4 regions of the Paenibacillus sp. FSL K6-4396 genome follow, and region 1 is predicted to be linked to each of the others. Evidence: riboswitches for the same ligand, from Rfam matches in the RefSeq annotation. Region 1 holds a riboswitch; each other region holds the start of a gene.
What was found. A riboswitch is a leader RNA that binds a small molecule or an ion and turns the genes downstream of it on or off. The one in region 1 is predicted to bind cyclic di-AMP.
Positions count from the first base shown of each region.

Region 2: it holds a riboswitch for cyclic di-AMP, as region 1 does, so the genes downstream of both, MHB85_RS10395 (C40 family peptidase) here and MHB85_RS00150 (3D domain-containing protein) in region 1, are expected to answer to the same signal.
Region 3: it holds a riboswitch for cyclic di-AMP, as region 1 does, so the genes downstream of both, MHB85_RS07035 (hypothetical protein) here and MHB85_RS00150 (3D domain-containing protein) in region 1, are expected to answer to the same signal.
Region 4: it holds a riboswitch for cyclic di-AMP, as region 1 does, so the genes downstream of both, MHB85_RS17490 (3D domain-containing protein) here and MHB85_RS00150 (3D domain-containing protein) in region 1, are expected to answer to the same signal.

Region 1 is NZ_JBBOCR010000001.1:30,371-38,389, forward strand. Features, by position in the region: gene MHB85_RS00140 (HD domain-containing protein) at 1-1,117, shown strand, start outside; gene MHB85_RS00145 (TatD family hydrolase) at 1,450-2,220, shown strand; cyclic di-AMP (ydaO/yuaA leader) riboswitch at 2,462-2,715, shown strand; gene MHB85_RS00150 (3D domain-containing protein) at 2,989-4,173, shown strand; gene rnmV (ribonuclease M5) at 4,329-4,874, shown strand; gene rsmA (16S rRNA (adenine(1518)-N(6)/adenine(1519)-N(6))-dimethyltransferase RsmA) at 4,879-5,781, shown strand; gene yabG (sporulation peptidase YabG) at 5,841-6,737, shown strand; gene veg (biofilm formation stimulator Veg) at 6,891-7,166, shown strand; gene MHB85_RS00175 (small, acid-soluble spore protein, alpha/beta type) at 7,416-7,592, shown strand; gene ispE (4-(cytidine 5'-diphospho)-2-C-methyl-D-erythritol kinase) at 7,742-8,019, shown strand, end outside.
Region 2 is NZ_JBBOCR010000001.1:2,274,586-2,282,604, reverse strand. Features, by position in the region: gene MHB85_RS10420 (N-acetylmuramoyl-L-alanine amidase family protein) at 83-826, shown strand; gene MHB85_RS10415 (divergent polysaccharide deacetylase family protein) at 801-1,595, opposite strand; gene MHB85_RS10410 (carbohydrate-binding protein) at 2,050-3,744, shown strand; tRNA gene MHB85_RS10405 (tRNA-Leu) at 3,883-3,966, opposite strand; gene pelA (pectate lyase) at 4,140-5,102, opposite strand; cyclic di-AMP (ydaO/yuaA leader) riboswitch at 5,501-5,632, shown strand; gene MHB85_RS10395 (C40 family peptidase) at 5,638-6,102, shown strand; gene MHB85_RS10390 (carboxymuconolactone decarboxylase family protein) at 6,178-6,507, opposite strand; gene MHB85_RS10385 (hypothetical protein) at 6,651-6,869, opposite strand; gene MHB85_RS10380 (hypothetical protein) at 6,989-7,318, opposite strand; gene MHB85_RS10375 (xanthine phosphoribosyltransferase) at 7,416-7,997, opposite strand.
Region 3 is NZ_JBBOCR010000001.1:1,589,071-1,597,089, reverse strand. Features, by position in the region: gene MHB85_RS07070 (DUF6612 family protein) at 1-175, opposite strand, end outside; gene MHB85_RS07065 (thiol-disulfide oxidoreductase DCC family protein) at 243-665, opposite strand; gene MHB85_RS07060 (hypothetical protein) at 856-1,134, opposite strand; gene MHB85_RS07055 (zinc ribbon domain-containing protein) at 1,234-1,479, opposite strand; gene MHB85_RS07050 (organic hydroperoxide resistance protein) at 1,690-2,109, opposite strand; gene MHB85_RS07045 (Nramp family divalent metal transporter) at 2,507-3,802, shown strand; gene MHB85_RS07040 (HAD family hydrolase) at 3,945-4,628, opposite strand; gene MHB85_RS07035 (hypothetical protein) at 4,756-5,151, opposite strand; cyclic di-AMP (ydaO/yuaA leader) riboswitch at 5,270-5,445, opposite strand; gene MHB85_RS07030 (glutathione peroxidase) at 5,817-6,296, shown strand; tRNA gene MHB85_RS07025 (tRNA-Leu) at 6,445-6,527, opposite strand; gene MHB85_RS07020 (urease accessory protein UreF) at 6,973-7,674, shown strand; gene MHB85_RS07015 (hypothetical protein) at 7,941-8,019, shown strand, end outside.
Region 4 is NZ_JBBOCR010000001.1:4,040,005-4,048,023, forward strand. Features, by position in the region: gene MHB85_RS17450 (molybdopterin molybdotransferase MoeA) at 1-785, opposite strand, end outside; gene MHB85_RS17455 (HNH endonuclease) at 980-1,276, shown strand; gene MHB85_RS17460 (DUF4247 domain-containing protein) at 1,389-2,126, opposite strand; gene MHB85_RS17465 (DUF4178 domain-containing protein) at 2,139-2,645, opposite strand; gene MHB85_RS17470 (DUF350 domain-containing protein) at 2,669-3,070, opposite strand; gene MHB85_RS17475 (PspA/IM30 family protein) at 3,166-3,837, opposite strand; gene lpdD (prenylated flavin chaperone LpdD) at 3,949-4,290, opposite strand; gene MHB85_RS17485 (polysaccharide deacetylase family protein) at 4,444-5,235, shown strand; gene MHB85_RS17490 (3D domain-containing protein) at 5,343-6,017, opposite strand; cyclic di-AMP (ydaO/yuaA leader) riboswitch at 6,020-6,216, opposite strand; gene MHB85_RS17495 (amino acid ABC transporter ATP-binding protein) at 6,438-7,160, opposite strand; gene MHB85_RS17500 (ABC transporter substrate-binding protein/permease) at 7,147-8,019, opposite strand, start outside.

The DNA of each region.
Region 1 (8,019 bases):
AGAGCATAGTCGGTTCTCACATTCACTAGGTGTTTATGAGATCACACGCAAGATCATCTCTCAATTTGAAAGAAGTCATTATTCGGATTGGCCGAAGGAAGAAAAGATTGTAGCTCTGTGTGCAGCTCTACTTCATGATCTCGGGCATGGGCCATTCTCTCACTCCATCGAGGAAGCTTTTGACATGAATCACGAAGATTGGACTTGTCGCATTATTACAGGTGATACCGAAGTAGGGGCGATCTTAAGACGGTATGCTCCTGATTTTCCTGAGAAAGTAGCGTCTGTCATTCAAAAAACGTATGAAAAGCCGATTGTGGTGAACTTGGTGACCAGTCCGCTTGATGCAGACCGAATGGACTATTTGCTCAGGGATGCCTATTTTACAGGTGTAAATTACGGCACGATTGACCTTGATCGTATCCTTCGGATGCTGCGTCCTTATCATGGGCGGATTGTAGTCAAGGAGTCAGGCATGCATGCTGTGGAGGATTACCTCATGTCTCGGTACCAGATGTATTGGCAGATTTACTTCCATCCGGTAACTCGTAGTTCTGAAATTATATTGCGGCAAATATTCAAGCGAGCAAAAACACTCATACAGCATGGTTTTCAATTTCGCTTCATGATTGATCCACTCCCTCAATTATTTGGAGGAGAATTATCCGTAGATGAATATTTGCAGTTGGATGAAGCCTTAATTCAGACGGCATTTACACAGTGGCGAAAGGAGGACGATACTGTTCTAAGTGAGTTATGCGAACGTTTTATGGATCGCAAGTTATATAAGTATGTAGAGCTTGAACAGGTCGACTTGACAATGATGGAAGAGATTCGGGAAGCTTTTGTACAGGCTGGTCTCGATCCCGAATATGATCTTGAAATTGATTTTCCCTCGGATAATCCGTATGATGTGTTTCGTCCGGATGAATCCACAGATAAGCAGATTCTTCTTCTGGATCGACAGGACAATTTACGTGAGTTGTCAGAAGTATCTGACATTGTCCGTTCCATCAGTGGGCTTCACCGAGGGAAACATCATTTGTATTACCCGCAAAACAAGGTGGATGCGATTATTCACGAATTACCGTCACATATACGCCCCTATTTCTTGTAATCGTGTGGGTATAATCCGATGAAGAATTTCGATATCAAAACACTTTCTAAAAGAGCTATTTTTCATGATACAGTAATCTGCTTTAATGGGGCGTATATGTAGATCGACATAATTTTGTAAATGCAAGCAGGGAGAATAAGCACAAATAGCAATATATAGATCAGAATATCCGTATATCTTCTATATATTGTAGTTGTGAAGAAACAAACGTAATGATGTAATACACAGATACCCAAAATGTTTTATGTATGAGTCATTGAATTATTGAATTTTACAAATGTGATTTTGAAAAAGAAGATAGTCGTTATTTCGACATGAAGGGAGATACAGACATGATGCTGTTCGACACACATACACATCTGGATGCACCACAATTCGACGAGGACCGCGAGGACATGATTCAGCGTGCTGTGGATGCAGGAGTTGGTCGCATGATCAACATTGGTTTTAACCGGGAGACAATTCCAACCACAATGAAACTCGCTGAAACATATGACTTTATATATGCAGCTGTAGGGTGGCATCCCGTAGATGCGATCACAATGCAGGACGGCGATTTGGAGTGGATTGCATCTTTATGCAAACATGAAAAAGTGGTTGCGATCGGTGAGATTGGATTGGATTATCATTGGGATACATCACCAAAAGAAATACAGCATCGCGTATTACGACAACAAATTGCTTTGGCGCGTGAAGTAAACATGCCGATTGTCATCCATAATCGGGATGCACATGAGGATATCATAAGAATTTTGCGTGAAGAGAAAGCGGGTGAAGTTGGTGGTGTGATGCACTCGTTCTCGGGTAGCTGGGAAACAGCCAAAAGTTGTCTCGATATGGGCTTCCATCTCTCCTTCGGAGGACCGATCACATTCAAAAATGCAAAGCAGCCCAAAGAGGTGCTGGAGAAGGTTCCTATGGACCGGTTTTTCATTGAAACAGATGCTCCATATTTGACACCTCACCCTTATCGTGGAAAGCGAAATGAGACAGCGCATGTACGTCTGGTTGCAGAGGCAGCTGCGGAAATTAAAGGCATTTCGGTGGAGGAAATTGCTGCAATAACAACCAAAAATGCCATGGAACGATTTGGAATTCGTTAAAAAAACGAGCAAATGAGGCGAAAAAGGCAGGTAAGCGGAGGTAATTTGCTCTTTGATCCAAATAAATCAAGAATATTACAATATTTTAACCAAATATTCAGAAAAACGTACTTGATCAACGCTTTACAACATGCATCAAAACAGGATATCATCTTTTCAGTGAATTGTTGTGCGGAAAATTGGACAGATGTTCGGGGGATGAACAAAGGGACACTTTCCGATGAAACAACATTACTTTCATGAATCAGTCTCGCTGAGTCTCCGTTAACGGAGAGCGGGGGAACCAATAGGGCTTAAACATCGGTGTATTTGGCCGATGCGCAACGTTCGCTGACCCAAAAGCAGCGAAGGGATCTGCGAAGCCGTATTTGATTTCTTCTTTGGGTCTCGGGGTGAATTCAAGGGCGTCCGCCATGAGCGGGTGACCCAAGATAGGGCGGCTCTCTTTCGCCCGAACCCGACAGCTAACCTCGCAAGCGGAAAAAGAGAGGCAACCTCGTGCATGAATTTCCGATATTCAAAATCATTCGGAAGCCACGAAAGAGTTCCTCTTACACTCTTTCTTTGGCTTTTTTGTTTTTGAATAAAAGAAATATTGTCATCATACGGTAGGTATTCAGGAGGATGACATCATGTTGCGAAGATTGATTCATGGTGCAGAACCGGATTATGTTGGTCCAATCTGTGTTCTGTAGAAAATTTGGTATAGTCACGTCAAAGACATCATGCATTACTTTAGACGGCGAGGCTATGAAGGAGGACGGAGAAGTGGGCACATTCCAACCAGAAGAGACCCATGAGTCACGATCATCCAGTAAGTCTTTCGCGTTGCGGTGGAAGCATGAGAACATGCGTCAAATGGCATTGATCGCGATTTTCTCAATTGCGCTTACAATCATGATCTTGTTAGTCGTTTACGGTCAGGCCGGGAAACAAATTTCACTGGTTATTGATGGCAAAGCTCAGGTGGTAGAGACTCGTACAGGAATGCTTCAGGAAATGCTGGAGGAGCAGTCGATCACAGTCAGCCCTCACGATAAGGTATCCATGTCCATGAACGGGGCAATTACAGATGGAGACCGAATTGTTATTGAGCGGGCCGTTCCAGTTAACATTACGGCAGACGGAGACACCAAGACTCTGTATACAACGGATTCATCGGTAGAAGATGCAATTCAAAAATCAGGTATTCAAGTTGAAAGTAATGATAAAGTGTATCCGGCGCTTGGAACTGCGATCAAAGCGGAGATGAAGATCCGTGTAGTGCGCGTAACAAAGCGTACAGTCGAAGTAGAGCAACCGATCGCTTACAAAGTCATTAAAACGGCTGACCCTAGCTTGTACAAAGGGGATAACCGTGTCGTTGTGAACGGCAAAGAAGGCAAACTTGTGCAGCATATCGAAAAGGTATTTCAGGATGGAGAATTGGTCTCCAAAAAAATGGTCCGCAAATCTGTCGCGAATAATCGTGTAGATAAAGTGATCGCTGTCGGCACCAAAGCAAAACCGGTCGTGAAAGAACCTGAGATTCAGACCGTATCGGCTCAAACTTCAACAACCAAAAAGGCTACAACAACGAACTCGAAGAAAACATCTGCCTCGGGCAGCAAAGTGATTACCGTATCCGGGACTTCTTTTAAATACTCCAAAGTACTTAAAAATGTATCCATGACTGCCTACTCTTCTGAAGAGCCTGGCATTGGAACTAAAACAGCTTCCGGTACTCGTGTAACGGAAGGGCGCACCATTGCGGTTGATCCCAAAGTCATTCCAATTGGCTGGTGGGTATATATCGAAGGTCTGGGATTCCGTCGTGCGGAAGACACAGGCGGTGCGATTAAAGGGAACAAAATTGATGTGTATTATGACAGTGTGAAGCATGCCCTGAATTTTGGACGCAAGAAAGGCAAGACGGTCTACGTGATCGGTCCGGTGAAGCCGGAAGCGAACTAAAATCGTTTTACTTTGAAATGGGAATGCTATAAAATAGTTGCATGAATGATTCATGCGGAATATGCGGCGGAGGAGTCTGAATTCAGTCTCCCCCGCCGTTTGGCAGAGAAGAGGATATTCCTCTTCTTTTTGCGTTAGAAAGGAAGAAATGGAACATGATAAAAGAAGTCATTGTGGTGGAAGGCCGTGATGATACGGTAGCCATCCGTCGGGCCGTGGAAGCCGATACAATAGAAACAGGTGGATCAGCCATCAACCAACGCATTCTGAAGCGGATTGCGCTTGCTCAGGAGAGACGGGGAGTCATTGTACTGACAGATCCGGATCATGCCGGCGAACGCATTCGTAAAATTATTGCGAATAAGGTGCCTGGATGCAAGCATGCTTTCATTCCGGAAGCCGATGCAACGCGCAAAGGAGACATTGGGGTGGAGAATGCCTCACCAGAGGCGATCCGTCATGCTCTGGCGCGCGTACATACATCATACGAAGGTGCTCCGAGTCTGATCGATTGGGAGGACCTGATCGCGGCAGGACTTATCGTGCATCCGCAGGCTGCTGCACGTCGCATGGAGATGGGCAATCTGCTGGGCATCGGTTATTGTAACGGTAAGCAGTTCCACAAACGTCTCAGTGTATTTCAGATTACACGGGAAGAGTTCTCTACAGCATTAGCGCAAATTGAACGTGAAGGATTGTGAGCATATGAAGGACATGGAAGATACGATAGAAATTGCAACGCCCAAGCGAACGAAGGAGATTATTCAAAAACATGGATTCTCATTTAAGAAAAGTCTGGGTCAGAACTTTCTGATCGATCAAAATATACTGAACAAAATCGTTAATGCAGCCGACCTGGACGAGTCCAAGGGCGCACTAGAGATCGGGCCGGGTATTGGAGCCCTTACGGAGCGACTGGCTCGGGTAGCCGGTCCTGTCACAGCCGTAGAGATTGATCAGCGCTTGATCCCAATCCTGGGAGAAGTGATGCAGCCTTATTCGAATGTACGTGTTCATCATGGGGATGTGTTGAAGCTTGATCTGGCTGAGTTGTTTAATACGGATTTTGCATCCGTGGACAAAGTCAGTGTCGTGGCTAACCTGCCTTATTATGTAACGACTCCAATCATGATGAAACTGTTGGAAGAGAAGCTGCCGGTAGACAGTATTGTTGTCATGATCCAAAAAGAAGTGGCTGAACGGATGGCTGCTGCACCAGGATCAAAAGATTACGGCAGTCTAAGCATCGCAGTTCAGTATTACAGTACGCCGGAGCTTGTGTGTATTGTGCCGCCCACGGTCTTCATTCCGCAACCTAATGTGGAATCGGCTGTCATTAAGCTGAAAGTGCGCGAGCAACCGCCAGTGGAGATTCCGGATGAAGCACACTACTTCGAAGTGGTACAGGCTTCTTTTGCCCAGCGGAGAAAAACAATCTCAAACAACTTGAAAGCACGTTTCTTCACAAAGGATAACCGGGGACAGGCAGACATTCTGCTGGAGCAGGCAGGTATTCAACCGTCCCGACGTGGAGAGACGTTGAGTCTGCAAGAGTATGCCACACTCAGCACCGTAATGTGGGAAGCAGGGGTACGTGCAGCGCTGTAAAATTTGAATGAACCAAACCGGGTCTCTGCCCATACGATGGGGTAGAGGTGATTACGTTGATGAATATCGGAGACTTGGTCGTTCGGAAGTCATACGGCGGCGATGTGACTTTTCGGGTGGAAGGCCTCCAGTTGGATGCTGCGGTCATTAAAGGGACTGAGTTCCGGCTGCTTGCCGATTCCCCGGTGGACGATTTGATACAGGTTCCCTATGAACCGCAAAGCGCCAAGACCAGACAGGCGCATGTTAAAGCACATCAGACCCTGTCCCGCCTGCAGCAGAATCGTATGGAACAGGCTGAGCGGAATCGCGAAGGTCTGGTACAGGATTGGTCTGCTCAGCAGGAACCGGCTTATTTTGAAATGCCTGGAAAGGTGCTTCATCTGGATGGAGATCCGAACTATTTGAAAAAAAGTATGGATCTCTATGAGCAACTTCGTGTGCCCGCAGAGGGACAATATGTCCATGAATCGGCAATGGCAGATACCTTATACCGCTTATTACCCAAAGTACGTCCGGATATCGTAGTTATTACGGGTCATGATGGGGTGCTAAAGACACGTCAGCCCTATGACTTATATAGTCTTGGTAGCTACAAGAACTCGCAAAATTTTGTGTCGGCCATTCAGGTGGCCAGACAATATGAACGCCATCTGGACGCACTCACTATTGTGGCAGGGGCCTGTCAGTCCCATTTTGAGGCACTGCTGCGCGCTGGAGCGAACTTTGCCAGTTCTCCAGGCAGAATTCTCATTCATGCACTTGACCCGGTCTATGTGGCAGCCAAGGCCTCCTTCACATCTGTGCGTGATACGGTCAATATGAGTGATGTTCTGCACAATACCATCAGTGGTAGCCAGGGTGTGGGTGGTGTCGAGACACGGGGGAGTTACCGGGTAGGTCTGCCTGGGCTGAATGATTTATCTACGTTAAAAGTGAACCCGTCGGCAGTCTGATGTAGGCCATTTAAAGTCCCAATTTGGGGCTTTTTTTGTTTGCAAAAAAATTCATTGACAACAACTTTTTGATGCTGATATAATAATTAGTTTTGATTTGACAATGACTGTAAAATCCGGTATAATGGACAAGAAAAGAGGTGGTCGTCGACAATGGCTAAAAACACGCTGTTGGATATCAAACGCAATCTCGATGCACATATTGGTCAGAAAATTATGTTGCGGGCTAATGGTGGCCGCCGTAAGACCATTGAGCGTACGGGTGTATTGGAAGAAACGTACCCTTCTGTTTTTATTGTTAAGCTTGATGAGGAGCAAGAAACCTTCAAGCGAGTATCTTATAGTTATGCGGATATACTTACGGAGTCGGTGGAAGTCATGGTTTATGACCCGGGCAGCCAGACGCATAGCTCCTATATGGAGACGTAAGTATCGATTTACAGGCGATTCGCCCCACAAGGCGGATCGCTTTTTTGTTTTTTTAAACACCAATTCGTCCTCTAACGTAACCCATACATACTCAGGAATGAGCGAGGAACGGTCGCGGCATACTATATGGACAGGTGAAGGACAGTTTCTTAAAGCAATGCAGGAAACTGAATATAGCCTGATGACAAGATGTCCAAAACGTGAACGAACTCATCACATTATGAAGGATACTTTGGAGGAGGATGGTTCATGAGTCGCAGAAGAAGAAGTGTTATGTCAGAGGATCTGAAGAATGAGCTCGCGAAAGACCTGGGCTTCTATGATACGGTCCAACAGGAAGGTTGGGGTGGAATTAAAGCCAAGGATGCAGGAAACATGGTGAAAAGAGCCATTCAACTTGCTGAGCAGGCTGCCCGCAAATCTTAATCCGATTCAAACAGACTGAAAAGCGGGGAAATCCGTCAGGAATAACCCCGCTTTTTCCCCTTAGATGCGGAATACAAATGACTTGACAGCCCCATTTTGATATAATATGTTAAGTTGTCTTAGGGAAAAGGTGAGGACGGGTGAACGCCTTGAAAATTTACGAAAAAGCGCCTGCTAAAATTAATTTGATGCTGGACGTTTTACATAAAAGAAGCGACGGATTCCATGAAGTTGAAATGATCATGACCATGGTCGATCTGGCTGATCGGCTGGAAATGTCGGAGTTGCCGCGAGATACTATTTTCATCTCCAGTCAGGCGGGTTATATCCCGCTCGACGAGAAGAATCTGGCTTTCCAGGCAGCCAGACTCATTAAGGAGCGCTATAACGTGCGTACGGGTGTCCATATTCATCTGGATAAAAAGAT
Region 2 (8,019 bases), 2.2 Mb from region 1:
AATGCACAGTCTAATGCCAAAGGTATCCAACGAGTCGTTAATCTGCATTCGATACCTATTTCATGAAGGAGTGTGTATTCCCATGCATAAGCTGCTGACCGCTTCGGTAGCCTTGTTAATCAGCTTCCATTGCCTTCCCCTGCTGCCCCATGTCGCTTATGGAAAAGCAAACCCGTCCCAGAACAGTCCATCCATGCTGCCAGTGACCGATGGAGATGCTTATCGCTCAAGTCATCATGCCTTTGCAGCACCCGTTATCCTGCTCGATGTAGGCCATGGCGGTATTGACGGTGGTACGTCAGCCCAAGGTGTGCTGGAAAAAGATATCAATCTGGCCATTAGCCAAAAGGTCTATCTCCTGCTTCGCAGCAAAGGTTATGCCGTTATCATCAATCGACTGGGTGATTATGCACTTAGTGATGAGAACCGCTGGCTGAACAGCCGCTCCCGTCATACCAGAGATCTTGCCCAACGTAAAAGCCTTAGCGAAGAAGTAAGTACAGATATCGTGGTCAGCATTCATGCGAACTGGAGTCCCCGATCGACAGCACACGGCCCGGTGGTACTGCACCAGAAAGAAGGCAGGAGTTATTTGCTGGCCCAATCCATTCAGGATGCCATGAACAAGTTGTACGGAACGGAGCACGGGGTCGTATGGGGCAAGCCCTTTTATATATTGAATTACGTGAAGCAACCTGCCGTCATCGTCGAAACCGGATTTTTGAGCAATGCGGCAGATCGAGCCAGAATGAGTGACCCCGCTGAGCAAAAACGAATCGCCCAGTCCATTGCCAATGGAATTATTTATTATCTGTCGGTAGTGTAGGAGCAGATTGCCATTGCCACACATCTCGAACCAGATCACCGATTCCAACAAATTGAACCTGATTTTGCAGACGGGAGACGGATTCACGAATTACTGCGGATGTGTTCATCCCTGAATGACCGACATGACCAATGACAACACAGGTATCCTTATCGATCGCACGCTGAGCAGCCAGGTCCAGTTGCTTGCGAATGTGTTGCTTGGAGTTTTGATCATCCAGGAAAATGTCATTACCTACAGGTGGCATATTTCTGGATATGGCCAGTTCCCCCACCACGGAGCGAAAGTTCGTACGGCTGTCGACAAAGAACAGGCCCCGCTCCTTGCATACATCGAGCACAATGGACATGATGCGTTTGTCGGACGTTATTTTAGAACCCATGTGATTGTTCATGCCAATGGCGTGGGGCACATCATCAATCGCTTTCTCCACACGTTCCCGTACTTCTTCATCTGTCAGATTGGATGTGATTGCACCCGGGCCCAACCACTCAGGTCTTCCTTTCTTGGGTTCCATGGGCATATGCACAATCACATCCATCCCCTTTTCATGTGCAGCTATCGCATCTTTCTTTGTTGTTGGCAAAAAGGGCATAACCGCTACCGTTAGTTTAACTGGCATCGCAAGAATCTCTGCCGTTCCCTTCATGTCATTTCCGACGTCATCGATGATAATTGCTAACCGTTTATGATTCGATGGGGACTCTGAAGCTGCCGCTGTAGGCCCTCCTGCCGATAAGCCTGCGTAAAACACAATCAATAATGCCATGATACCTGCAATGAATCGATAATTCTTTCTCTGTACCTTCATCATGATTCCCTCCCCTGTAACTTCTGTGATCTCATTGTTTGATAATGAAGGGAGGAATATGTAAGCCAAAGCCTTCCTTAATGATAATATCCCCGCCCTTGAAGACCTCTATCTCAAGTGAAGATCTCCATCATTCCCGTTTCTTCCTTAGCATTCAGACAAGAACTGTCATTGAACAGTTAGAAAATAGAGATTAATTAGAAAAAATACTGTAATTTGTCAGGTTTTCAGTTTAGGAATTATTTAGTAGAATCAACAAATGAAAGAGCTTATGTGCTGCATTTCTTTCCTATGATTTATGGAAGGAGGTTTTGAAAGGGTTTACATAAAATAAATGCCAGACAATCCGCTATTCTTGTTTGTTTTTCTGGTCGCGGTTTCTCTATGTAACCATTTACCACTATCGAGGAGGATGAAAGTAGTGAAATTCAAACTAAAAAAGACGATTAATGTTCTTTTGGCCTGTTTAACAGCCCTGCCTTTGATGTTAACCCCGACAAATGTGTCAGCAGCCAACGATGCCAACATTAATTTGTCCTCGGAAAAACAGCTGATCAAGGGCTTTGGGGGCATTAACCTTCCTGCCTGGATTGGTGATCTGACTCCCGCTCAACGTGAAACTGCTTTTGGTAATGACCAGAATCAGTTAGGCTTCTCAATTCTCAGGATCTACGTTGATCCAGATTCCAATAACTGGTATCGTGAAGTTGCCACAGCGAAACGCGCTATTGAGAAGGGGGCTATCGTATTTGCCTCCCCATGGAATCCTCCGAGCAGCATGGTGGAAACGTTCAACCGCAATGGGGACACCAATGCCAAACGTCTGAAATACGACAAATATGCCGCATATGCGCAACATCTGAATGATTTTGTAACCTATATGAAAAATAACGGCGTAGATCTGTATGCCATTTCTGTGCAAAATGAACCGGATTATGCTCATGACTGGACCTGGTGGACTCCACAAGAAATTCTTCGTTTCATGAAAGAAAATGCCGGGTCCATTCAAGGTACCAAAGTCATGGCGCCTGAATCCTTCCAGTACTTAAAGAACATATCCGACCCCATCCTGAATGATCCGCAGGCACTTGCCAACATGGACATTCTGGGAGCACATACGTATGGAACCCAGATTTCCAATTTTGCCTACCCTCTCTTTAAGCAAAAAGGAGCCGGCAAAGAACTGTGGATGACTGAGGTGTATGTTCCGAACAGTGACAACAACTCAGCAGACCGCTGGCCTGAAGCATTAGACGTTTCCTATCACATGCACAATGCCATGGTGGAAGGTGATTTCCAGGCCTATGTGTGGTGGTACATCCGCAGACAGTATGGTCCGATGAAAGAAGACGGTACCATAAGCAAACGCGGATATAATATGGCCCATTTCTCCAAATTTGTACGTCCTGGCTACCTGCGGGTCGATGCAACGAAAAATCCGGATACAAACACATTTGTTTCTGCCTACAAAGGGGATAACAAGGTCGTTGTCGTAGCAATTAACCGTGGAACTTCGGCAACAAGCCAAAAATTCGTTCTGCAGAATGGTAATGCCTCCACGGTGTCTTCTTGGGTTACGGACAGCAGTCGTAACCTGGCAAGCGGGGCCTCGCTTAACGTATCCAATGGGGCCTTCTCGGCACAGCTCCCGGCTCAGAGCGTAACAACGTTTGTTGCCAACATTACTGGCGGGAATAACGGCGGAAATACAGGCAGCGGCACTACTTATGAAGCCGAGACCGGAACAACTCTTACGGATGCTACCATTGAAACGATCTACCCTGGTTACACTGGCTCCGGGTATGTTAACTTCAATGCGATGACTGGTTCAGCCATTCAATGGAACGGTATTAATAACACAATTACAGGTACTAAAAACGTAAAGTTTCGTTATGCGCTGGAAAGCGGAACCCGTAACCTCGACATTTTTGTGAACGGAACCAAAGTCATTAGCAACGACCCCTTTCCGGCAACGGGAAGCTGGTCCACTTGGGTTGAAAAAACAATACAGGTCCCCATGAACACGGGGACCAATACATTGAAAGTGGTTACCACTGGATCGGAAGGACCAAATATTGACAGCGTTAATGTTACCGCAGCACAATAAACGTTCCGTATGGCTGATGGAAGACATTTGCTGTACGTGCAGCTAAACACTAACCTGTTGGATACTAAATCTAGTGTTATATCAAAAAATGCAAAAAAAGACTCCTTAAGCTAACGCTTAAGGAGTCTTTTTATTAGATGCGGTCGAGAGGACTCGAACCTCCACGGGGGTTAGCCCACACGGACCTGAACCGTGCGCGTCTGCCAATTCCGCCACGACCGCATATTGTATCTCCGTGATCAATATCGGCGACAAGAAGTAATATATCATGTGGAATCTATCATGTCAACACTGAAAATAATAACAATAAAGCCCGAACCAGACGTCCATGTCGATTCAGGCTTTACCTTTAACTACTAAGAGTTTGGTTCATTAAAACGGAAGCATACTACAATTTACAGCTTGGAAGGCCAGTTGCCATACCATGCATACCCGCCTCTTCTTTCTTTATCAATATCACTTAATTTGTATTTAACTACCCCGTCACGACCAATAAAGATTGGTTTATCTGTTCCTATCTCATAGAAGCGTGCCCAAATTGGTGCAGCTTTGGAATCAGCGATAATTTTACTATCTCCATTAGCTCTTTCATATTTGTACCCCGTAATTTTCACCTTGTTAAACCAAGCCTCCGCTCCTTTAATGGATGCGGTAATTTTAGCGTTAGCAGATCTGGTTTTCAGAAATTTAACAATCGTTACACTCTCTCCAGCTGTCAGCGATGGCACTTCGTAGATTCTTGCGCTCGCTGGTTTAAGGGAACTGGAATCATGTTGTTGTCCCCAAGCTGTCAGCTTACCACCTGAAACGACCTGTGTATTCAAAATCGCCTCCACACCTTTGGCAACTGAATTTTTACTACGGTTAGCAAGTGTGCTGTCTATAAACGAGAAATCACCTTTGCGTGCTGCTACTTCATCCAGCATGATCATTACGTTAATCATGGCATCATCATTGTAAGTGATATGCTTGTGATATCCGGAGCTTTGGTAAACTTGTGGCCATCCGCCGTTTGAATACTGCATGTTGATCAAAAAGTTAATCCCTTTGATTGCAGCTGTGGAGTATCGGGGATCATTCGTCTTTTTAAATTCCTTCGCCAATCTTCTAATTTCTGAGTATGTAGCCTTGTTGTCTATCGTGGACTTCGCCCACTCTCCACTTGTCTGTTTATAATCTTTTCTCCAACCTCCATCCGGGAGCTGGTTCTTCAAAATATCAGAAATACTCGCTGTAGTACCTGAAGCATCCGCAGCAGATACCGTCCCTACAGGGAGAACTGCCATTCCAACTGCTGAGAACACCATCGTACATGCCAGGACAAAAGTAATTATTTTCTTTGCTTTCAAATGTAACACTCTCCTATGTTCGTTTTTATAAATCTTCCACTTCTACTTTACTTATGAAACGCGTAATTATCGCATAATAAAATCAATTTTAATCCAATATGTGGATTGGATAATCAGATAATATGCAAAAAATCGATTTTTGTCAATATATGCAACTTAATGAATATAATCTCTCTAATTCTACATAACGGGATAGTTCTTTTAACTCATGACAAACCTATTTATTTATCCAAATTCGTCTTAAACGAACCAATAATGACGTTTTTGTCATGAATGGTACCCAAACTTGATCCCTTCTTTCATATAAAAACCTTAATTCCGCTAACATTGAGGTATTACGAAGGGTTTTAAATGGGTTTGACAATTACGCATTTATGCAATATAGTTTCAAATAGTTACAAAAACTTAATTATTCATTGCCGAGTTTCATGTTTGAAAACGGGGGAACCAATTTGGGTGAATTATTCTTATACATAGGAAATATAGGGAACCTTCTACCGAACCCTTAGCTAACTCCGTAGGCATCGAAGGGAGAACATTGATTTTGAAAAAACTGATTATCTCCATTTTTGGAGCAGCTGTATTATTTACATCCGGGGCAACAAGCACAGAGGCAAGCAGTATCAACTCCGTAGTGAACAACATGACAGGTATTCCTTACAAATGGGGTGGCACGACTGTAGCCGGCTTCGACTGTTCTGGTTTTATGAGATATCTTTTCAACAAATACAGCATTGAATTGCCACGTACTTCTCAGCAGCAAGCCAAAGCAGGTACGCCAGTATCCAAGAGCAATGTTCGGACAGGTGATCTGGTGTTCTTTAATACAACAGGCAAAGGCATTTCACATACAGGTGTATATATCGGCGGCGGACAATTCGCTCATGCCTCCAGCAGTAAAGGTGTAAGCATCACGAAGTTATCGAATCCATACTTCAATGATCGTTACGTAACAGCACGTCGGGTAACTGGACAGTTTATGTATGATAAAATGTTAGGTAAAATGTAATTCACATACAAAAAGGCATCGGTTATTAACCGGATGCCTTTTTTGTACTTAGAAAAATGTATGTTGCATCGCTTACTAATTCAGCGCCTTCTGCACTCGCATCGCACCCTGAGAGAGGGCATGTCCTCCTCCAACAGCTCCGGCCACCGCAACGGTCTCCATAATCTCCTGATCTGTTGCTCCCTTGGCACGGGCTTCTTCTACATGGTAGAAGGTACATACCTCATTGTTGGCGAATAATCCAATCCCAAGCGCAATTAGCTGTTTTGTCTTGGCATCAATCACGCCAGGTTGGAAACATTCTCCGGTAAACTCATGATACGACTTCACCACACCTGGCAGTACATCGCTTAATGCTCCAATCTGATCCTTGTAGGCATGAACTTTATCATTCATCAATGTCATGGCTTGTAGCACACCCTCTCGGCTTATAGTTACAGATCTTCCTCACTGTACCTATCTTCTCTCCCGAGTGAGCCAATTATGCCAAGATATCATGGTAATTCCAAACATTTAAACGCTCATGGCTCTGCCATAATCATAAGCTATTACTCACTAAGTGGACTCTGGCGCGGCTCGCTGAACAGCTGATATTTGTAACTGCGATCCAGCTTAACTACACGTCGATTCTGACGTCGGATAAGTACCTGCTCGCCATCCCAGGCAACAACAATCCCGGTTACATCGTTCGATTCCAGCTCGTCCCGTACTACTCTAACTTTCTCACCTGACAGACGCAGGGCGTCCAATTCTGTATCACTAATCATTCGCATGGCTCCTATATTCCAAATTTATTTACAAAAAGAGACCTAAATGAAATGTCATTTAGGTCTCACGTGACTGTATTAGACTGTCATGTCATTCGAAATTATGTCCCGACTGAAAGTTACCGCTGCGCGTGCTCTTTGCTGTCGTTCTTCTCGAACCAAAAATCAAGCACTTTGGCGGACATCACACGTTCTTCAAGGTACTCCACTTGATGCGGTGTAAATTGTTCTTTCCAAGAGAAGGACAACTCTTCGCACAAGCCTACAATCGTCAGTAATTCTGACCAGGCAACATAGCGTTTGTACCAGAAAAATTGAGGATGTTCAATCATATAGGGATAAAGGTCATCGAATTCCGTATGTTTACAATCTAGGGCACGTTCAAAATGAACTTTCGATTCCGCCAGCTTATCATTAAAAAATTGTTCTGTTGCCGGTTGGTTCCCCATGGTGTTGCCTCCTCTCCCTAACATAACCCCATTATAAATGAAATCGGCGGTCATGCAAAGGCATAGTTCAAAAAATAGGCCCTATTCCTTTAAAATGTCACATTTCGTTATCGTCAAATTGTACTGTTCCATCGTTCAGGGAACGAATGCGTACCAAGGCTTCCACCGGAATACCCTGTTCACGAATCGTGCGTGCCCCTGCCTGGAAACTTTTCTCGACCACAACGCCGAATCCGACGAGTTCCGCGCCAGAACGCTCAATAATTTTGATGACGCCACGAGCCGCATCTCCATTGGCAATAATATCATCAATGAACAAAATGCGGTCATTCTCATGAATGAACTCGCGGGATACCATAATGTCAGTTACAATTCCTTTGGTAAAGGACGGTACACGTTCACAGTAAGCATCAGGATCAGCCAGAAGTGTTTTTTTACGACGGGCGAATACAAGGGGCACCCCAAGTTCATAGGCTGCGGCAAACGCAACCGGAATCCCTGAGGATTCTACCGTGATTACCCGAGTTACTCCACTTTCACGAAAACGGGCAGCAAACTCACGTCCCATCTCCATCGTTAATGCAGGATCAATCTGGTGGTTCAACAGACCATCCAGCTTTAATACTTGATCCGAGATAACCACACCTTCTTGTAAAATTCGTTGTTTCAATAATTCCATGATTTGACCTCCCAAGCCTATC
Region 3 (8,019 bases), 1.6 Mb from region 1:
TAATCAATTCATCCAAGGTAGGGATCTTTGTTGCCTGCTCTGCAGGTGTATTGCCCTCGTTGGATGTTTCGTTGTTAGTCGCTGGCGGCGTTGCCGTATTATCTGTATCGTTACCGCATGCTGCCAAGCTCACTGCTAATAATGCCCCGATAAATAATGTAGTCCACTTCTTCAAGTTGTTGTCCTCCCAAAATAGATATGATCTGTAGTCATTACCCAATTATTCCCGTTATTAATCACACTCACAAAAATCGATCTTTGATCTCCGGTGTAGGCAACATGCACGCTTCATCCTTGCCAAACCAGCGATAACGGTTGCGAGCAACCCAGTTATAGACTGCATTACGAATAAATTTCGGTATGATGATGAACACATATAACAACGGATAAGGAAACTTCAGACCCTTAGCCAATCGCAGTGCGGCGGTTGAACGTGTATAGTATTTTCCATTTTCAATCAGCACAAAGGTATCCATACTGTCTGTCGACAAATTGCCCTTCGCCAGCAGTTCCTTGGCTATATCCGATTGAAGCGATGCAAAATGATATTTCCCTTCCGGGTCACGCTTGATAATCCATTTGGTTAAGCCTTGGCAGAAGTGACAGACACCATCCACCAGTACGATCGGATGTCCCTGATGCACATCTGTTTGATTTGCTGTCATATTGGCTGCCTCCTATTGTTGCGGTTAGAGTAACTTACCCAATCTGGGCCTTCTTGTTCACTTATTCTAAATTTATTTCTTCTAGAGGTAGTTCAAAAAGACTGAAAACCGCTCTTTTTGAACAAGCATTAATAGGAAGTAAAAGAAAAAGAGCGCAGGCATTGTGCCCACGCTCGTATCTGTCCGACAATTACTCCGTAACTGCCTTTTCCATCCATTGGTCATCGATCATCTGTTGATGCAGGTCACTTGCCCACTGGTCCATACATTTGCAAATGAAATCTTTGCGACATACTGGACAAGGGGTTTTCTGCAGACGGCTGATATTGGTCATCTTCCATTCCGGGGAACGGGTGTAGAATACACGGCATTTTGTACCGTCTACCAAATTCATTTTGAATTCATACAATCCGTCTTCCTTGTTACCATAAGCTAATTCTAAATCTGCAATACGCGGTCTATAAGACATGGATATCACCTGTTTAATTCAAATTTGGTTCATGCAATGACACTACTCAGTACTAAGTTATATTAAAGAAATTTCAGTTCAATGTCAACTCGCGCATGTCTACCCGCCAAACAGAATATCCAGAATAGTCCCAACCTGCCCCTGTTTTTTCCCTTTCAAGACATCCGGATCAAATACTTCAACATACCCGCAGGAAGCACAAGCCACGAACAGGTAGTGGTTATGCTGGATATCGAACATCTTGCTCAGGCCTGCTCCTGACATGGAAACTTCCTTAATGTTACAATCCGTGCCCCTGCATTTTGTACACACAAATCGCCGCTCGATCATCTCTTCAATACTCATCTTCGTTCCCCCTTTATGGAATATGTAGCATGAAGTGGGAGTGCAATTATGTAAAATAGTACGCGATCTGGCATCTAATCTCCTGCATCATGTCCATATATTATAATCAACACAAAACCCTGCCGATTGCCAGCAGGGCTTTGTAGTCGAACATCAGGTATCTGGGATACCCTGCTCTATATGTTCCCTTTACTTGCCGGGAGTCAAATCTTAGACTACGTTTAAAACAACATCAATGTTGCCACGTGTTGCTTTGGAATATGGACAGAAATCATGCGCCTTGCGGGCCAGTTCCTCTGCTTGACTGTGATCTACACCAGGCATGCTAACGTCCAGACGAACAGATAGCTGGAAACCGTCATCCGCAGGGTCTTTACCAATAGATACGTTACTTGTAACGACCACATCCTCCAATTTCACACCTGCTTTGCGTGCTACATTGGCAAGGGCACTTTCATAACATGCTCCATATCCTGCGGCAAAAAGCTGCTCAGGGTTAGTACCTTCACCACCGGAGCCACCAAGCTCTTTTGGCATTTTCAGATCATGCTTAAGCACGCCATCCGAAGAAGTCACAGAACCTGTACGTCCACCTTTAACTGTCGCTACTGCTGTATATAAAGCTTCCATTAAGAATCTCTCCCTTATCCATATAGTTTTTACTGCCTTCCTTTCAATTTAAACTTCTGGCTCATTTTGAAACGCAATTTTGTATCTTTATCAGCTTTTACAACTTTATTATTTTCATGCATTTCAACGCCATGGCTGTATTTTCCTAAGGTTGGGTAATATACGAAGGGGGTCTTCAAATTAGAACCGAAAATTTTGTGTTAATACATAAAAGTTGCACTAGACAAAAATATTTGAAGGAGTACAATGTAACAATAAACATAAAAATTTAGATATATCATAAGCGATTTTTCCGCAACAATATTTCCAAATCAATAATTCAAAGTCAGGTGATTATCGTATGAGTAAAAAAAATCCGTTCAACGCTCCTTCAAGAGAATCATTGTCTACTGCGGGCATGGCCCCTTCCCTTGGAGAAGCACATAGTTCCATGAAAGTTCCGCAGAATGCGTCATGGTGGAAGAAATTTCTCGCCTTTGTAGGCCCAGGATACCTCGTTGCCGTAGGTTACATGGACCCCGGGAACTGGGCAACAGATATCGCAGGCGGCTCGCAGTTCGGGTACACCTTGTTATCCGTTATCCTGTTATCGAACCTGATGGCCGTTGTCCTTCAGTCGCTGGCTGGCAAACTCGGTATCGTCACTGGACGGGATCTGGCTCAAGCCTGTCGTGAACGATTCAGCATGCCTGTTGTCGTGATGTTATGGATTCTGTGTGAACTCGCCATTGCAGCTACCGATCTGGCTGAGGTCATAGGTTCTGCTATCGCATTAAAGCTGTTATTTAACATCCCCATGTTATATGGCGTTATTATCACCGCAGTTGATGTACTCCTGATTCTTGTACTGCAAAACAAAGGTTTCCGCGCTTTGGAAACACTCGTCATTGTGCTAATGGCGACCATTGCCCTCTGCTTCGGGATTGACCTCTTCCTGGCGAAACCCGATATGGGCGGTGTTCTCCATGGTTTTGTACCAAATGTTGAGATTTTGCAAAACCCGGCCATGCTCTATATCGCTATTGGTATTATTGGAGCAACTGTGATGCCGCATAATCTGTATCTGCATTCTTCCATTGTGCAGACCCGTCAGATCGAACAGACCGCACAGGGCAAAAAAGAAGCTATTCGGTACTCGACCATGGATTCTACAATCGCGTTGACACTGGCCCTGTTCATCAATGCGGCCATCCTGATTGTATCTGCTGCTGTATTCCACAGTGCTGGTATGACGCAGGTTGCCGAGATCGCAGATGCCTATCATCTGCTGACACCTCTATTGGGTACTACGGTTGCAAGTATTCTGTTCGGTGTGGCGCTGCTAGCATCAGGTCAGAACTCTACCCTTACAGGTACACTCGCTGGGCAGATCGTTATGGAAGGTTTCCTGAACATTCGAATTCCGGCTTGGCTGCGCAGACTGGTCACACGTCTGATCGCCATCATCCCGGCGGTAATTGTGACAGCCATTGCAGGAGAACATGGCACAGAAGAACTGCTCATTTTGAGCCAGGTCGTGCTGTCGCTTCAACTGCCCTTTGCTGTGATTCCCCTGGTGTTGTTCACAAGTGATAAAAAAAGTATGGGTGCATTCGCCAACAAATTGTGGCTCAAAATCATCTCATGGGTCATTGCCGCGATTATCGTTGTGCTGAATGTATATCTGATCATTCAGACGATTCGGTTATTCTAATCTCGTTCTTATCGACTAAATCCTAAAAAGGCTGATCAACTCCGGTATTCTATACCCAAGTTGATCAGCCTTTATTGTTGCAATACAGCAACATGTTTCCTTTTATAATAAAACTCATACTCCAATAAATAACCATCTGAATCTAATTCTGATTTGGCATCAGTAACGGCAGGAGTTGATCCAATGAATCCACAGTCCAATCCGCACGTTTGTCATCCGATAGTTCTGGCTGGAATCTTCCGTAACCCTGCATAATTCGAATCGTACGCATGCCCAGCTTCCGAGCAGGTATAATGTCGTTATCAATCCGATCACCGATCATGACGGCTTCCTCCGGTTCACAACCAGCCTGCTTCAAGGCCACAGCGTATAACTCAGGGTCTGGCTTGGACACTCCTTCTTCAGCCGAACACGCCAGAACATCAACATACTTCCGCAAGCCGTAGCTCTCCAGTCTCTCTTCCGTTCCAGGACTCTGATTGGCAATAATGCCAATGCGATAATACCGTGACAACTGCTGAAGAACGGAATCCGCTGAAGGAAAAGGATGTTCAAGATCTTTTTGAAATTTCAGCTTGTCCTGAATCTGTTTTTGGTGTCCCTCGTCTTCAACGAATGTGCGAATCGCCACTCTCATAGGCCATTGCTCATATTTTCGGTAACAGTTCGCAAACAGTTCGCGTACCGCCTCAATTGTCACCGGATACCCCAAAGCACAAGCTTCACGGACGAACTGTCCGATAATATCATCAACCGGCTCCCATTCATCCACCAGCGTATCTCCAACATCAAAAAACAACCATTTCAATCCACCTACATCCGGCACACCAATTCCTCCTTGTAAGCATAAAAAAGAAGACTCACCATCACGCATGAGTCTCCTCAAACTTCCGTTTATCGATACATTCAATTATAACAGGCACCTTACACCTGAGCAATCACAAGCTATGGCATTAACCATTGAGGAGAAAGCCAACTTCCCCATTGAGCGAATATACAATCCGGTCTGCGCCCATGCCCCGATAGATGCCCTTAGGATGACTCTGCTCCGTAATCACGCACAGGGATTTCGAAGTCCATGAACGGCAGATCTGTAAATAACGACAGGTCAGATTCAGGCTGTTCTCGAAAATAAACACGTTACCTACGCTGCCCTGCGGCAAAAACCATTTTTGAGCTGCAGCTGTATTCATGCGAATGACATGTTCTACTCCGATTCTACGGAGTCTGCGCTCTTCCCCTGCACTGTTGGTTAGAACGGCAAACGGCATTTTTTTGTACATCAGCAATTTAATAAATTTGCGTCCTGCTTCATTTGGAGCAGTCACTAAAATCATCTCAGTATCCATCATTCGTTCCTCCCTTGGCGTGAAAAGACAACAAAAAAGAAGCGTGGGGGACCAAGGCCTCCCGAACGCTTCTTAAATAACCCATGGCGAAAACACCATGAACCAGCGTACGGCTTGTTGCCTCTCCCTTTAACGCTTACGAGGTTAGCTGACGGATTCGGGCGCGAGAGTCGCCCTATTTCCGGCTGTCACCGGAAAATTCACCCCATGAATGCCCACTGTCCTGGACAGCGCATTCCGTTGGTTCCCCCGTTTCCCATTCATCAATGAATGGAAACTCAGCGATTAAAACATCGTTCGTATATCTTAAGGTAAGATCGAGCGATATTATCGTTTGTTTCGTTTTTCAAGTACAATTTAGTTTAAATTGAAATTACGTTATGAATCATACACCCCCGCCATGACGGTGTAAAGTCCTTACAGATCACCAAATCGGCAGATTTTTGCCAATACTCGTTTATAATAACGCTTACAATAAGGTTATACTCTATCCACCTCTTCAAGGCTATCTAATTCTCACTCTGACGAAAATCACTTCGCAATTCATTCACGTATTCTGCACAACTTGCCTGTTTTGATGCTATTAACACCACATTAGTTTTGCAATATTTAATTGTAGCCAATATAATAGAAGATATAAGAGTAAATAAATGGAGGCGATTTAGATGACAGTCTACGATTACAAAGTGAATACCCTTCGCGGTCAAGAAGTTGAAATGTCCGACTACCGTGACAAAGTGCTCCTGATTGTGAATACGGCAAGCTCATGCGGCCTTACTCCTCAATTCAAAGGTCTGCAAGAACTGCAAGACAAGTTTCAAGATGCTCCATTTGAAGTTCTTGGTTTCCCAAGCAACCAGTTTGCACAGGAAAAAGGATCTTCCGACGATATTGCCGAGTTCTGTCAGATGAATTATGGCGTAAGCTTCCCAATGTTTGAGAAAATTGATGTGAACGGCTCAAGCGCTCACCCTCTTTTCCAACACCTTAGCACAGAAGCTCCTGGCCTGCTCGGTTCCAAAGCAATCAAATGGAACTTCACCAAATTCCTTGTGGATCAGAACGGACAGGTACTGAAACGTTATGCTCCCAAAACAACACCGGACAAGATTGAAGAAGATATCAAGAACTTACTTCAAAAATAATACACAGGCCACCCGTAGCCGTAAGGTAGAGCACCATTGCCCCGGTAATGGATGGCTTTTTTTCTCAACCCAGATGTCATACTGTTCGAAAAAGACAAAAAAAGAAGCTCTCCAATAACGGAAAGCTTCTTCTTCATCGTTCATATGATGCGGTCGAGAGGACTCGAACCTCCACGGGCATACGCCCACTACCCCCTCAAGATAGCGTGTCTGCCATTCCACCACGACCGCATGTCGTAAATAATCGGCAACAGAATTGATTATACCGGGTTCAGAACTAAAAGTAAAGTATTTTTTAATACTACTTTTTCAGCTAGGCATTTTCATCAAAAATCGCATAATCTCGTCATCTTTACCCATGAACTGCATATTATTAGATTTGATCTCCTCTTTTTCGGTAAGAGCCGATCTTGTTGATTCATTTATATATAGTCCTTCCTTCTATATAGTTCTCCCTGCACTCCACCACACAAATGACACATTAAAGTTATATAAAATAACACAAATATTAAATAACAGATTTAATCCATTAAATTTCACGGATACCATTGACAAAAAGCGGACATTTATGGGAAGATAACTATCATATAATTCGGATTTATAAACATAAAGCAAACAAAAAGGATTATAGATGTCACTATAAGTGACATTTAACGAACACAGGAGGCGAATGATTGTGAACCGTGGGAATAAGCTGCTCGATTATGTCAACCTGCTTGATTCCTCTATTCAGGTTGGAGGGTTCACCCATTCCTTCGGCATGGATATCCATATCAGGGAGGGTACCATTCGTAATGCTGAAGATCTCGAATCATTCATGCGTTGTCAGTTGCATCCCAGCATCGTTCGTCTTGAAGGTATGGCCATCAAAGGCATCTATACCGCAGCAGATCACAAAGATACATGGCGGATAGCTCTAATCGACAAGCTCGTCCATGTTCAGCGAACCCCTGGAGATCTCAGAGAACAAGCTGCCGCCATGGGTAAACGATTGATCAGACTTGCACGTGCTCTGCACCCCTGGATTGAATTCAGCCAGCTCGAACAGATCTTTGCCAAATACGATTCGGTTGGCTGCCTCTCCACTGTTCACGCCTGGATTAACCACCACCTCGACATCCCGGTCGAGGAGGCGGTCCTTGGTTACCTGCATTCAGCCATGAATGCCTGCATAACCGAAGCCTCCAAAGTCATTCCCCTGAACAACGATACAACCAAGGATCTGATGGTCCGCCTGGCCACAGATCTGGAGAATGAATGGAAGACCGTCAGCGCCTCGGCTGCGGATGGACTGGCACAGCCAACCTCGATGTCCATGAAATCGTTTTTCCCCAGTTTCCATATGCTTGGAGCTGGACTTCATGCCTACAGGGCCTAATCCTCTTCCTCCTCATACCTGCTCCCCTTCATTCAGACAAACTAAAAAACACGCGGCAACCTCCTTGCCGACGTGTTTTTTGTCATTTTATTTGTTTTATTTACGTATTTACGCCATTTATCATCACAAAATACACTTTTTTCCGTCTTTTTTAATTGTTAGATGACGAATTTGCGTATATAATGAAACATACAGCTCGCATTTCTATATATTCTACATGATGAAAGGGCGGCTGAATACTACATTCTAACCAGGGGTGAACCCTTTTGAACAAGAAAAAACCAGTTACTCCGTTCGGATGGGCCATCAAACGACGGCTAACCGAACTTCAAGTGGACCAGAAGA
Region 4 (8,019 bases), 4.0 Mb from region 1:
TTATCTTGAATGGCTTCTTCCAGTTTGGCCCTTGCCGTATTCACATCGTCTGCAATAGAACCGTACATCACCGGCTCTCCTCCCGCTTCAACGACCAGAGAACGCAGCATGTAGCTGTTGCTGTTTCGAATCCGGCCCGGTTGCAGGGGTTCATCTACATCAAGCAATTCCGTGCCAGTTGCGAATATCGCCACCTTTGGACGTTGAAATACGGGAACCTCTGCTATGCCAAAAGTAGCTAACACGGACTGCTCTCCTGCCCTGATGATCGTTCCTGCTTCGAGCAGTTGCTGTCCCTCTTGGACTTCCAGTCCGATTGGGGTGATGTTAGCACCCGATAATATGTGCCGTTTCAATGCAATCCACTGTGCTCCGTCCTCTACCTTGCTCTCGGTCATCTCCATCATAACTACCGCATCCGCACCTTCCGGAACCTGTGCACCGGTCATGATGCGAGCCGTCGTACCTGAAACAATGGTGTGGTCCGAGGTGTAGCCGCAAGGAATTTCATCAATTACTCGAAACCAAACTTGATGATTACTCGATGCATCTATGGTATCTGTACTTATAATCGCGAATCCATCCATACCCGATCTCCGGAAAAATGGATAAGGATGGGGTGCCTGAATCGTCTCTGCAAGTGTGCGGCCATGAGCAGATTCAAGGTGAACTTTCTCTATGGAGCCTACAGTAACTCTTGCAGCTATTTTGGCTTGGGCATCCGGTACCTGTACAGCTGTTCGATTGAATTTGGCAGTTGTCATATCATGTGAATGTGAGTTCATTTTCAAAAGTATTCTTACCTCCTAGAGACATATCATCTTTTAAAAAAGTGTAGCCCGAATGCTCTAAGATAACAAGTACATTACTTATTGAATCCTGTGACAAATCATATTTCTTACAGGTGTAACATTCCTTGACCTATATTCAACATGAAAGGCATTTTGTCTGCCCATAATATAATTAACTAAGGGAGGCGATGATCATAAGTAATCGATGTGAATTATGCGGAAGAGAACCTGTAAACACGACCATTCATCATCTGACACCGAAAGAAATGGGAGGAACATTTCTGCCAACAGCCAACCTGTGTATCCCCTGTCACAAACAGATTCATTCGCTATACACGAATCGCGACATTGTAACCCTTGGTCTCACGGACCTGCAATCCCTGAGACAGGATGAACGAATGATTCCATTTATCCGCTGGATTCGCAAACAGCCTGCTACAACGATTCCCCGTGTACGCAAATCCAATCATGTTCGCAAATCGTAAACCAAAAAGAACAGCTCCAAGGTCATGTGCCGGCGAGGTGAATCCGCCTTCCCTTTTCACTGTTCTTAAATGAATTATGCGATTGGCAGCCATCCTTATGATTAGATGTTTATTATCTTCGCCTCTTAATTCGGCCGCCGCCCACTCTGGTTTTTGGTTTTTTGTAGGATTTCTTAGGTGAATCAAACAACCCACCACTGCTCTTGTTGCGATCAATGGTTCCCTTGCTCTGATCTTTGTTGCGGTTGAATAATCCTCCGCCAGATCCCACGCTTGAATCTTTATCGCTTCCGCGCCTTGTAATCGTACCTTTCCGATCAACAGTAATAGGTGGAGCAAGCTTCTTGTCATTACTTGTTGGTGCACGATAAGATCCTGCACTCGGTTTATACGTATCTTTATTGGTATATCCTCGATAGTTGCCATAACCTCGCCCGCCAAAAGAATCGAACAGATTACCAATTAATGTAGCGGTGAGGTACCCTTGTAGAAAAGATGAATCGTAGTTCTGCCGAACATATTCCTTGGAGTCCACCTCAACCAAGGTATCCTCCGGCTTGTTCGGGTCTTGTTGCAGATGATAATACTCGTCCTGATACACGAGGAACATACGCTCTGTGTTCTCTGCCGAGATCTGATCCGGTTGCCTTTGGTCAGACAATTCCTGAGCCACTTCCGGAACGGTACGGTCTGAAGCCCGGTACACATAAGACGTTGAGTTACCACTGCCGTTAACCGATTCAAGCGGATATGTGTCCTGAACAGAAGGTGCTCCGCACGCGGACAACAGAGACATCACAAGGCTGAGGACCAGCATTAATTTTAATCCATGCGCCAAGCGTTTTTTCATTGGGAACCTCTCCTAGCTCGAACGAATTACTTTGATATCCGCAGGAAGAATGGACTCACCCTCATACAGTGTAAATCTTCTGTCTTGCCACTCCACCCGAAGAAGCATATTATCATCCGACTGATACTGCCATACCAATTGTTCTCCAGCCTGGCCATATGGAGTTCTACCTGCCGTTGATACCATACCTCCATACTCTTCCTCCAGATGAAATGCGCGTCCATCCAGGTCCAGCAATGTGGGCACCTCATCAGGTGCATCAAGCCTGCCATCAATTGGTGTATATAGAGCGTAACGTGTGAGTTCCCGTTCTTCGATATGCAAATATCGAAATGCGGTACCATCCTGCAGCGTGAGCACAACTGCATTTCGAGCGCGATTTTGTACCCGACCAACGACTTCATAAGTAACCAGAGAAACCTCACAGATATCACCAGGTGCAAGCTGAAGCATCGTTTTCTCTGCCTGCGGTGGTTCAGGTTTTGTTAGTATTCCTTTAATTCGTTTCCATACACTCATGAGAATTACTCCTGTTCCTTATCTTATAAACAAGCTGCAATAATCAGTGCGCCCACGATATGTAAAGCGCCAGAGAACAATCCGTATCCTGTCTTCCCTTGTTGAATTCCTGTATCCAGATCCAGATTGGCCCATTTGCGAATCATAAAGTGTACAACACTCTCCAAAATCAACAAAATGATAAAGGATACAACGGAGACCAACAATGCTTCTCCAAGATGACCAGCCGTAGAAATGGACGTAGCGAGTACATACCCTTGTGCAAATAATTTCATAACCATCCGTGTAGTAACGGCCATATTGCCAGCCTTAACTTCAGCAAAATCCTTATATTTCGTGAACAGTGAATCTACATACATCAAGACAAACAGCAAAACCGAACCAGATCCGGTCCAGACCAGCATCGCCAAAATATTCAAATCCATTTACACAGCCCCCACATATCAACATGAACCGCATTTAAAAGCGAAGGAGAAATACTCTTCTCCTCCGCTGGTTAACCCTGCTGACAACCAAGGTATTAGTTCTTATTATCGTACTGTTTCATCAATGCTGCGAGTTCGTCTTCAACAGCCTGATCTTTACCCAACTTCTCGAACTCTTCATCCAAAGACTTGCCTTTGGAAGACATTTCGTTACTTGCTTCCGCCTGTGCTTCCATCTGCATCATTTTCTCTTCCATACGCTTCATACCAGCACTTGCAGTATCAGAACCAAACCCATTCAACGCTTTGTTGATTTCAGTTTGGGCTTTTGCTGCATTGTAACGTGCTACCAGTGTTTCGCGTTTGTTCTTCATTTGAGTCAGTTGCTTACGCATCTCGTCGAGCTTGCCACGCAGGTTATCTGCCGAAGCCTTGTTTTGGTCATAGCTGGTTTTGTACTCAACCATCTTCTCCTCAGCAGCCTTTTTCTCTTCCAGGGCACGTCGAGCCAAATCCAGATTCTGAGCACGTGCCGCCGTATGCGCCTGCTCTTCACGTTTCTTCACAAGAGCTTCCTGCTCTTCGAATAACTGCTTGAATTTCTTCTCAATGGCGATCTGTTGAGCTACTGCCTTCTCTGCATCTTCCAAATCCTCTTGCATGTCACGGATATATTGGTCCGTCATCTTGATTGGATCTTCCGCTTTGTCAATAATGGCGTTGATGTTAGACATGGTTAGATCACGCAAACGTTTGAAAATGGACATTATGTTATTCCTCCTAGTCGATATTACATCGTATATAAACATACATACGTAACAATCTACAACTCGTTTCAATTTTAGCAAATAAAATCAAAACATTCGATGGCACTTATGTCAGGAAGATCGTTTATCTTTGTTCAGATGATCCTCCATCAACCTCTCTGCAGTCTGCACGATTTCGTCGATTTGCATCCGCGTGATGGAATCAAAATGAATACCCATGATTACCGTAACAGTTACTTTCAGCTGCAAGGCAGCCTTTCGGGCGAGCCGCTCACACAGCTCTTGTTCTTTATGCCCAGGAATACGGACCGTCGTCCCGCTTACGCGCTCATGATCCACGTAGAACGTGGCTACGGCGCCAATATGCGCCTTTCCTCCGGTAACGAAAAAAACCTTATCTTCTCCTGCTTCAATCACCTGTAAACGTATGGATTTCAAATCATATGTACTCATACCCATCCACCTATCCTTTTCTATATGTTATATATGGAGGAATTATGGCTGTCATGAGCTAAATCGGCAATGAAACTTCTCACACTGCGCATATTTTATGGAACCCCCGGGTATACCAAGGAGAACGTCATTTTGGAAAAGGAGGCCGATATTATGCGCGTACGCCTCATTATGCTGATGGTTATCGTTATTTTTCTCGGAGGATATCATGCTCCAGTTTCAGCGCGGGATGTTTCAAGCCCGCCAAGTGAATCAGTATCAGGTTCGGATTCTGCGGAAGAAGAACAACTGACATTGGGACAGTTACGTCAAAAATATGCCGACACGTTCAAAACCAATGGTCCTTCAACCAAGAAGGTTGCACTGACTTTCGATGATGTACCTGATCCACGGTTTACTCCACAAGTACTGGATGTATTGAAGAAATACAATGTCAGAGCTACATTCTTCATCGTGGGTAGTCGTGCTGAGAAACATCCGGATCTTGTGAAACGCATCATCAAGGAAGGGCATATGGTTGGTAATCACAGCTACAATCATCCTGAATTCAGTAAGCTGTCGATGAATGCCTTTCGCAAACAAATTTTACATACCGGGGATATTATTCGACGTTTGGCGGGATATACGCCCAAGATGATTCGGCCGCCTTATGGAGACATTAATGAAGAACAGCTGAGATGGGCTGCCAAACAACACTATAGCATTGTGAACTGGAACGTAGACTCCCTGGACTGGAAAGGCCTTTCAAAGGAACAGGTGAAAGATAATATTCTTTCTGCTGTAAAACCCGGCTCCATCGTTTTGCAACATGCTGGAGGCGGTGTAGGATCAAACCTGAACGGCACGGTTGAGGCTTTGCCTGAAATCATTGAAGAATTGCGTAATCGGGGATATGAACTGGTCACCTTGGACGAAATGTTGGGATTGCCAAAGGCCAAAGATTAGGATGACCGTGATACCAAATAATGAGAATATTAAAAGGGTGCTGTTCAATCGCGAATTAGCGACTGGCAGACACCCTGTTTGAATTCATTTTAAATGTTATTTTCTCTCTACTTCAGAATGTACAGCTCAATATCCTGAAAACCAAATGAGCTTACAGACTGTTTGCTACCCGGGATAAAGATATCAATCCGGTGACCTTTGATTGCACCGCCCACATCTCGCGCTGTGGCTACAAAAGCCTGTTTTGGCAATCCTGGATGGCTATGACCAGTTACCAGTACTTTGGTTCCGAGTGGAATTACACTTGGATCAACTGCAATCGTGCCCAGTTCAAGATCATTTCCGAAATAATCGACTGCACCCCAGCCTCCATTTTCAGACGGATCTGCAGAGTATGCCGTTGCTTTTACGTTCACAGCTTTGCTGTAATCGAATGTTTTACCCCAGGCTTGAACAACTTTGTTATCTGCGTTAACGTCCAAGCTCGCTGTAGTAACAGTCTTCGCTTGGGTCTTGCTCTCCGCTGCCGCAGCGGCTGCTACATTGTTTGACTTACCGGGAATCGTAATTTTCAAACCACCATAAATGTTGTAAGGCGAAATGTCGTTGTTTGCTTTAACTAACGTGTTAATTGCTACTCCGTATTGTTTCGATAAGGTGTAGAAGGTATCCCCCTCTTTGGCCACATGAACTGAATCGGCGTGAGCCGGAACGGCTTGAATGAGCATTGCTGTTGTCATTAATGCTACTGCTGTTTTGGCTATACGTTTCTTGTTAATCATGGTCTTCCTCCCTCATTGTGCCTGCGAAGTTAGTTGTCGGATTCGGATGAGGAGCCCATCCTATAGGTTCATCATTACATTTGAAACGATATGTACCCCTAATTCACCCCAAGCAGTGTGCTGTAGATCTTCCCCCTGCACAATCTGCATCGTTACATCCCCCGCACTCCCTGTCCGGAAGTTTCGGCAGAGTTCAATATATCACAATTTTGTAACCTGAACTTGTAGTAATTCTTACCAAATGGTTTTAACATGTGTAAGCACGTGTAAGAATACTGAATACTCTAAAACTGTTGGGCGAGATGTCCCCTATATATTTGGTAACAGAATAGTTACTTTTCCGAATCCTATATTTGATTATTTTCAAACAAAAAATAGCGTCACCGACTCGAGGTCAGTAACGCTATTTAATCACTTCATTTAGAGTACTTTCGCAAGAAAATCACGTGTACGTGAATTTTTCGGTGCTCCAAACACCTCATCAGGTGTTCCCTCTTCCACAATAACCCCGCCATCCATGAACAGGATCCGGTCTCCCACTTCACGTGCAAAACCCATCTCATGGGTTACGATGACCATCGTCATCCCGCCTTCTGCAAGACGTTTCATGACATCCAGTACCTCACCGACCATCTCGGGGTCCAATGCCGACGTAGGCTCGTCAAACAGCATGACATGAGGCTGCATGGCCAATGCTCTAGCAATGGCGATCCGCTGCTTCTGTCCACCGGACAGCTGATTCGGGAATGTATCTTTTTTATCATACAAGCCCACGGTATTAAGCAAATCAGCAGCAATCTTCTCCGCTTCCAGAGTAGATTGTTTCTTCACTTTAATCGGAGCGATCGTGATATTTTGCTCTACCGTTTTGTGTGGGAACAGGTTGAAGTGCTGGAACACCATGCCCATTTTCTCACGAGTTGCGTTGATGTTATGCTTGGGGTCCGTGATTGACACGCCTTCAAAATCAATCTCTCCTGAGGTAGGCTGTTCCAGTAGGTTCAAACAACGCAAGAATGTACTTTTACCTGAACCGGAAGGACCGATGACCACGACAACCTCACCTTTGCCAATCGTCACGTTTATGCCCTTAAGCACATCGTTATTACCATAAGATTTGTGTAATTGTCTAACGTCTATCACTTGCACTCAACTTCCTTTCCAGTCGTCCCAGCAGCTTGGACAAAATGAACGTCATTACAAAGTAGATGGCTGCTGCAATCAAAAATGGACTCAATCCTTGGTACGTAATGTTTTTGACAACACTTGCCTGATACATAATATCCACCATACCGATAACGGAGATAATGGAGGATTCTTTAATGATAGTTATGAATTCATTACCAATCGCTGGTAATACAGCTTTGAAGGCTTGTGGCAATATGATATAACGCATCGCGGCGCCTCTTCCCATACCTAATGAACGCGCTGCCTCCAACTGACCACGATCCACACCTTGGATACCCGCACGGAAAATCTCCGCCAGATAGGCACCACTGTTGATTGAAAGTGTAATGATACCTGCCTGAAGTGCAGTGAAGTTAATGCCAAAGCTCAGGGAAAAACCATAGTAAATAATCATCAATTGTACCAGCATCGGTGTGCCACGGATCACTTCAACGTAAGCTGTACCGATCCAGCGCAAGATTGCAGCGTCATGCAAACGGAACAAACAGATGATCAATCCGATAATTACCCCGAAGATAACCCCGAGTGCAGACAACAGAAGTGTGTATCCTACACCTGTAGCATAGAAACTTTTGTACTCCCAGAACACTTGGAAAATATTTTGTGATTTGTTCGCTTTATCCGCCATCAAGAGGCTGGCGTCCGTCACCATCTGATTGATTTTATCTTCACTTTTCAATCGCTCCAGTGTTCCATTTACTGCAGCTAGCAGCTCGGTATTACCTTTGCGAATCCCGATTGCCGCTTCTGCTTGCTCTTCGTCCGGAACAGCAGCAGCAAGTCCAATAATATCGTCCAGATAACCTGCAGCAAC